DNA from 3 places in the Bradyrhizobium sp. USDA 4510 genome. Region 2 is predicted to be linked to each of the others. Evidence: predicted binding sites of a transcription regulator. Region 2 holds the regulator's gene; each other region holds the start of a gene.
What was found. The regulator LexA, encoded in region 2, represses DNA repair genes until DNA is damaged. The targets are predictions, from matches to a motif close to TGTTCNNNNTGTGTTCNG.
Positions count from the first base shown of each region.

Region 1 (2,266 bases), 5.3 Mb from region 2:
TTCCATCCCTGTTCAGACCCTAAGCTCCGAAGAGACGTCGCATGGCCGGCCATTCCCAATTCAAGAACATCATGCACCGCAAGGGCCGGCAGGATGCCCAGAAGTCGAAGCTTTTCGGCAAGCTGGCCCGCGAAATCACCGTGGCGGCCAAGCTCGGCACCCCGGACCCGGCGATGAATCCGCGGCTGCGCGCCGCCGTGGTCGCGGCCCGCGCCGAGAACATGCCCAAGGACAATATCGACCGCGCCATCAAGAAGGCCGCCGGCAATGAAGGCGAGAACTATGACGAGATCCGCTACGAGGGTTATGGCCCCGGCGGCGTCGCCGTCATCGTCGAGGCGCTGACCGACAACCGCAACCGCGCCGCTTCCGATATCCGCTCCTTCTTCACCAAGTCGGGCGGCAATCTCGGCGAAACCGGCTCGGTCGCCTTCATGTTCGACCGCACCGGCATCATCGAATACGACGCCAAGGTCGCCTCCGACGACGCCATGCTGGACGCCGCGATCGAGGCCGGCGCCGACGACGTGGTCTCCAGCGAAGGCGGCCACGAGGTCTACGCCTCGCAGGACACTTTCCGCGAAGTCGCAAAAGCGCTGGAAGCGAAGTTCGGCGAGCCGCGCAAGGCGGCGCTGACCTGGAAGCCGCAGAACACCGTTTCGGTCGACGACGAGACCGGCGAAAAGCTGCTGAAGCTGATGGACCTGCTCAACGAGCATGACGACGTGCAGAACGTGTTCGCCAATTTCGAGGTGTCCGACGCACTGATCGCGAAGATGGGCGGGTAGTTTGCTTTGTCATTGCCGAGCTTGACCCGGCAATCCATCAAAAAGCAAAGGCTTCTATGATCGATGGATGCGCGGGTCAAGCCCGCGCATGACGATTGCGGCTATTGTGCTTTCCCGGGTATGAGGCTCCGTTTGTGTTTCGTTCTCCCGGCGCAGGCGGTATCACTAGCCCATGACATCCCAGCCGATTCGCTCTCCCGTCCGCATCATCGGTATCGATCCGGGTCTCCGCCGCACCGGCTGGGGGGTGATCGAGACCGAAGGCAATCGTCTCGTCTATATCGCCTGCGGTTCGGTCGAGCCGCCGGACGATCTGCCGCTGGCGAGCCGGCTGCTTGCAATCCATGAGGGGCTGGCCGCCGTGCTCGGCGATTACAAGCCTGTGGAGGCGGCGGTCGAGCAGACCTTCGTCAACAAGGACGGCGTTGCCACCCTGAAGCTCGGCCAGGCGCGCGGCGTCGCCATGCTGGCGCCCGCAATGTTCGGTATCTCGGTCGCCGAATACGCGCCGAACCAGGTCAAGAAGACCGTGGTCGGCGCCGGACATGCCGAGAAGAACCAGATCCAGGTGATGCTGAAAATCCTGCTGCCGAAAGCCGAGCCGCCGTCCGCCGACGCCGCGGACGCGCTCGCGGTCGCGATCACCCACGCCCATCACCGCCAGAGCACCGCGCTGCGGCTCAGGGTGGCGAGCCTATGATCGGCAAGCTGAAGGGCCTGATCGATTCCTATGGCGAGGATTACGTGATCCTCGACGTCGGCGGCGTCGGCTACCAGGTGCATTGTGCGAGCCGCACGCTGCAGGCGCTGCCGTCGCCGGGCGGCGCCGCCGTGCTCTCGATCGAGACCTATGTCCGCGAGGACCAGATCAAACTGTTCGGCTTCCGCAGTGATCACGAGCGCGAATGGTTTCGCTTGCTGCAGACCGTGCAGGGGGTCGGCGCCAAGGTCGCGCTCGCGGTGCTCGGCACGCTGCCGCCGACCGATCTCGCCAACGCCATCGCGCTGCGCGACAAGGCGGCGGTGGCGCGGACGCCGGGAGTCGGGCCGAAGGTCGCCGAGCGCATCGTCAGCGAATTGAAGGACAAGGCGCCGGGCTTTGCGGATGTCGATCCCGCGGTGGTGCAACTGTCTGGCGCGATCGACAACAACCGCGCGCCGCGTCCTGTCACCGACGCGATCTCGGCGCTGGTCAATCTCGGCTACGGCCAGCCGCAGGCCGCCGCCGCCATCGCCGCCGCCTCGCGCAGCGCCGGTGAGAAGGCCGAGACCGCGCAGCTGATCCGGCTGGGGTTGAAGGAACTGTCGAAGTGATCAGTGGATTGGAGCGCCTCTGTTCTTCACCTCGCCCCGCTTGCGGGGAGAGGTCGGATCGCATCGCCGATGCGATCCGGGTGAGGGGGTACAGGTCTCGACACACATTGCGCTCGCGGAAGCAGCCCCTCACCCCAACCCTCTCCCCGCAAGAGCGGGGAGAG
Region 1 is NZ_JBSSBT010000001.1:9,252,179-9,254,444, forward strand. Features, by position in the region: gene ACVMDN_RS43045 (YebC/PmpR family DNA-binding transcriptional regulator) at 42-788, shown strand; gene ruvC (crossover junction endodeoxyribonuclease RuvC) at 961-1,488, shown strand; gene ruvA (Holliday junction branch migration protein RuvA) at 1,485-2,102, shown strand.
Region 1: ruvC (crossover junction endodeoxyribonuclease RuvC) is a predicted target of LexA. The motif match lies at 918-935, and genes of this name have one in related genera.

Region 2 (2,266 bases):
GTCCAGCCTTTTGCCATGTGACCTTATCGACCACCGCGCACGTCCTCCGTACCCGATGATGCGCCAAGGTGCCGGCCGACGCAAATCTCCTTCTGCGCCCCGGAAGCGGGAGTCCGGGGTCGCCCGAAATTGCTTAGGTCATCCGCCGCCGAACAGCTCATTCCACGGCGACGATGCGCTCAACCCAAAAACAGCGTTGCGAATGCGGAAGGCCGCCGCTCCACAACCTTCGGCTTCTGCTCGACCGGCGGATGCAGCGCCGGCAATTGCAGCACGCTGACGCGCTGTCCCTCGACCAGCTGGGTCACCAGCACATGGCTGCCGTCGGGGAATTCGACCGCATCATGATGCCGATCGGGCACGTCGGGCTCGACTTCGTTGAATACGCCGACGCGATAGTTCAGCGTCTTGGTCCAGATCCAGCGGCTGTCGTAGCGAACGTTCTCGGCGAAAGCGAGCTCGGTGCCCGGCAGCATGCAGACCGCGACAGTGGGGTCATTCTCCGAAGCAAAGCCGCGGGTCGACGTGCCGCGGAACGTCGTCGTGATCAGCGTCTCTCCGACAATGGCGGGGCGCGATGCCACGGCGTGCAGACTATAGTCACACATCGGATGGCTCCTCATTTCGAGGTAGCGACCCCTGCCTCTCCTTGAGGCATTAGGGCCTCTACCAGAGTGGACGATAGCGAACGAGCGTCTGCTCGTTTCTGGGCGATTGTACGACTGGTCCGAGATCGCTCCGATCACAAACACGCGACGCTGCGCGAGAGGTATCGGAGCGCATCGGGCAGGCCGTACGCTACACTATCATGCAAGGAACGATCCGACGTGTTGCTCGTTCCCGGCCGCCGCAAGTATTTGCAATTCAGTATTTGCGATAAAGGCCGATCAGCTTGCCCTGGATGCGGACCCGGTTCGGCGGCAGGATGCGCACTTCATAGGCGGTGTTGGCCGGCTCGAGCGCGATCGATGCGCCGCGGCGGCGGAAGCGCTTCAGGGTCGCTTCCTCCTCGTCGATCAGCGCCACCACGATGTCGCCGGTATTGGCGACGTCGTTGCGCTGGATCAGCGCCATGTCGCCGTCGAGGATGCCGGCATCGACCATCGAGTCGCCGCGTACCTCGAGCGCGTAGTGCTCGCCGGCGCCGAGCATGTCGGGCGGCACGCTGATGGTGTGGCTGCGGGTCTGCAGCGCCTCGATCGGCGTACCGGCGGCGATCCGGCCCATCACGGGGACCGCGACCGGACGGTTGCCGTCGTCCTCGGCAATCGGCGGCGTGCTGGCGCGCCGGCCGAGGGTGCCTTCGATGACGCTGGGCGTGAAGCCGCGGCGACCGTTGCCGCCGCCGGCCGAGAGTTCGGGCAGCTTGATGACCTCGATGGCGCGGGCGCGGTTCGGCAGACGGCGGATGAAGCCGCGCTCCTCCAGCGCAGTGATCAGGCGGTGGATACCGGACTTCGAGCGCAGGTCGAGCGCATCCTTCATCTCGTCGAAGGAGGGCGGTACGCCGGCCTCTTTCAGACGTTCATTGATGAAACGCAGTAGTTCGTACTGTTTGCGCGTGAGCATCTCGAGTATTCCCCCGGTTGATAGCGTCGTTCGATTCCGAGACTCTTCTGGTGGGGCCTGCAGGCCGGGCCTGACCTCAGGAGCATGTGCTCGATGCACCTGCTTCCATGCAGCTTCCCGAATGTAGACACCAGCACTCGAAACAAATCATGAACGGACACTATATGTTCGATATGTGTTCCGCAACCACTTAATTTCCGGTGAACGTGTCGGGCAACGCACAATCGGCGGGGCGCGAAAACCCTATTCGGGCAGTGTCAGGATCTCGCATTCGCTGCCTTCGACGGCCGCCGCCGCGAACGGCGGGCGCACGAGAAGTGCCCGTGCCGCAGCGAGATTCCCGAGCAACGACGAGTCCTGCTGCGTCACCGGCGTTGCGATCAACGTGCCGTCCTCGCGCGCTTCGAGCCGTGCACGCAGATAGTCCTCGCGCTGGTCGTTGGCGGCGAGGTCGCGGCCGAGCAGGGCGCTCGTGCGGCGATGATGAATCACTTTCCGGCCGCTCAGCGCCCGAATCAACGGCACCAGGAACAGGAAGGCGCAGACATAGGACGACACCGGATTGCCGGGCAGGCCGATCACCCTCATCGCGCCGAGCCGGCCATGCATCATCGGCTTGCCGGGCCGCATCGCAATCCGCCAGAACGTCATGTCGACGCCCTCGGCTTCCAGCGACCGCTTGACGAGATCGTGGTCG
Region 2 is NZ_JBSSBT010000001.1:3,919,929-3,922,194, reverse strand. Features, by position in the region: gene ACVMDN_RS17895 (hypothetical protein) at 1-34, opposite strand, end outside; gene ACVMDN_RS17890 (hypothetical protein) at 180-608, opposite strand; gene lexA (transcriptional repressor LexA) at 865-1,569, opposite strand; gene ACVMDN_RS17880 (molybdopterin molybdotransferase MoeA) at 1,813-2,266, opposite strand, start outside.

Region 3 (2,266 bases), 910 kb from region 2:
ATGATTGAGACTTACTCCTCCGTCGGCTCCTCGCCCTCGGCGTCGCGTTCGGGCGTGCCGGCGAGGATCTGCTCGGAGATCAGGCCGGAGTTCTGCCGGATCGCGGCTTCGATCTTGGCGGTGATGTCGGGATTCGACTTCAGGAACGCCTTGGAATTCTCGCGACCCTGGCCGAGCCGCTGGCTGTCATAGGAGAACCAGGCGCCGGACTTCTCGACGATGCCGGCCTTGACGCCGAGGTCGAGGATCTCGCCCATCTTGGAAACGCCCTCGCCATACATGATGTCGAACTCGACCTGCTTGAAGGGCGGCGCCAGCTTGTTCTTCACCACCTTGACGCGGGTGGTGTTGCCGACGACTTCGTCGCGCTCCTTGATAGCGCCGATGCGGCGGATGTCGAGACGAACCGAGGCATAAAACTTCAGCGCGTTGCCGCCGGTGGTGGTCTCCGGCGAGCCGTACATCACGCCGATCTTCATACGGATCTGGTTGATGAAGATCACCATCGTGTTCGACTTGTTGATCGAGGCGGTGAGCTTGCGCAGCGCCTGGCTCATCAGGCGGGCCTGCAGACCCGGCAGCGCATCGCCCATCTCGCCCTCGAGCTCGGCCTTCGGCACCAGCGCCGCGACCGAATCGATCACCAGCACGTCGACCGCGCCGGAGCGCACCAGCGTGTCGGCGATCTCGAGTGCCTGCTCGCCGGTGTCCGGCTGCGAGATCAAGAGCTCGTCGATGTTGACGCCGAGCTTGCGCGCATAGACCGGATCGAGCGCGTGTTCAGCGTCGATGAAGGCGCAGATGCCGCCCTTCTTCTGGCCTTCCGCCACCGTGTGCAGCGCCAGCGTGGTCTTGCCCGACGATTCCGGCCCGTAGATTTCGACGATGCGCCCCTTCGGCAGGCCGCCGACGCCGAGCGCGATATCGAGCCCGAGCGACCCCGACGACACCGTCTCGACATCCATCGAACGGTCGTTCTTGCCGAGCTTCATCACCGAGCCCTTGCCGAACTGGCGCTCGATCTGGGAGAGCGCGGCTGAGAGGGCCTTGGACTTGTCCATGGAGGATCCTTCGACGATACGCAGTGCGGTGGCGGACATTTGGGATGTGCTCCTTATGGCGGGGATTCGCTAGCGGGAAAACGGGCGATGAGATCAGGCGGAAATGCGTTGTTGATTGGAACCTCGTACCACGTTTGTTCTAAGTTCGCAATATGTTCTTTCGAGCAGACCGGTGCTGGCCTGTTTCCATCCCTAGTGGCCTGCTTTGATTTTTGGAGTGGCCTAGTTTGGGTTTAACCCCGCCTCAACCAAGGGTTAGCCGATGTTCTCGGTAGGACTACTGAACCGCGCGGTGGATGTTCTCACCATAGCAATGGTTATGGTCCGCCAAGTGTTCGCTATCCCCAGCGGACGAGTGTTACCGGGTGTTCTCCGTGGGGGAACGAAGTTCCGCGCGGAGGCGGAAAAAGAGGGCCAAATGGCGGGATTAGAGGTGCCCTTGATCTAACTCAATCGGCCGCACCTGGCCCGGCTCAACCCTCCGGGCATGAAGGAACCCGTCAAGCCTGAGGAGGAGCCAAAGCGCCCCACGCGTTTAGAGGAGGCTCGGCGCATCATCGAGGAGTATGCCAAAGACCTTCGCGAAATCATAAAGAAGCTTCGCGAGCGCCTGCACTGAGCCTCGCCTCAGTTTGAAATCAGTGAGGCTTTGGAGCGTCTTTCGGCGCTGGCACGCTAGCGTTCGGGTCAATACCGCAGCGCTTGGTTTGATAGCCATGCCAATCGATACCGATCCCCTTTTTCTTTGCGGGGTGGTTGTATTCCGCTTTGTACTGCGCCCGGCACTCCTCCATGGTCATGGCGTTGGCGGACGAAGTGAACAAGCCGATCACAGCAACGATAACCAGACAGCGACCCATGGAATATCCCCATCTTTTGGTTAGCCGCCGTAGCTCGGGCACACAATCGGCAACGGCTTTGCACCGGGCTTTCGGCGCTCATAGCCACGGCAGTAATTAGCGATGCACGCCTCGTTTCTGTGGCCCATGCATGCATCGCACCTCGCGACGCAATCTTCATACGTCACACCGGGGCGATGCTCATCAATAAGCCGCTTCGGCTTCTCTTGCTGCTGAGCTATAGCCGGAAGCGCAGCCAGAACCAGAGCAAGCAATGCGATGCCGGATTTCATGGTCGATCCTCCTAGCTCGTGGAGGACTGTTAATCTGACATGCCGCTGCGGAACTTGACGCAGATCAAGAGGC
Region 3 is NZ_JBSSBT010000001.1:4,826,517-4,828,782, forward strand. Features, by position in the region: gene recA (recombinase RecA) at 12-1,100, opposite strand; gene ACVMDN_RS22425 (hypothetical protein) at 1,700-1,921, opposite strand; gene ACVMDN_RS22430 (hypothetical protein) at 1,942-2,193, opposite strand.
Region 3: recA (recombinase RecA) is a predicted target of LexA. The motif match lies at 1,204-1,221, and genes of this name have one in related genera.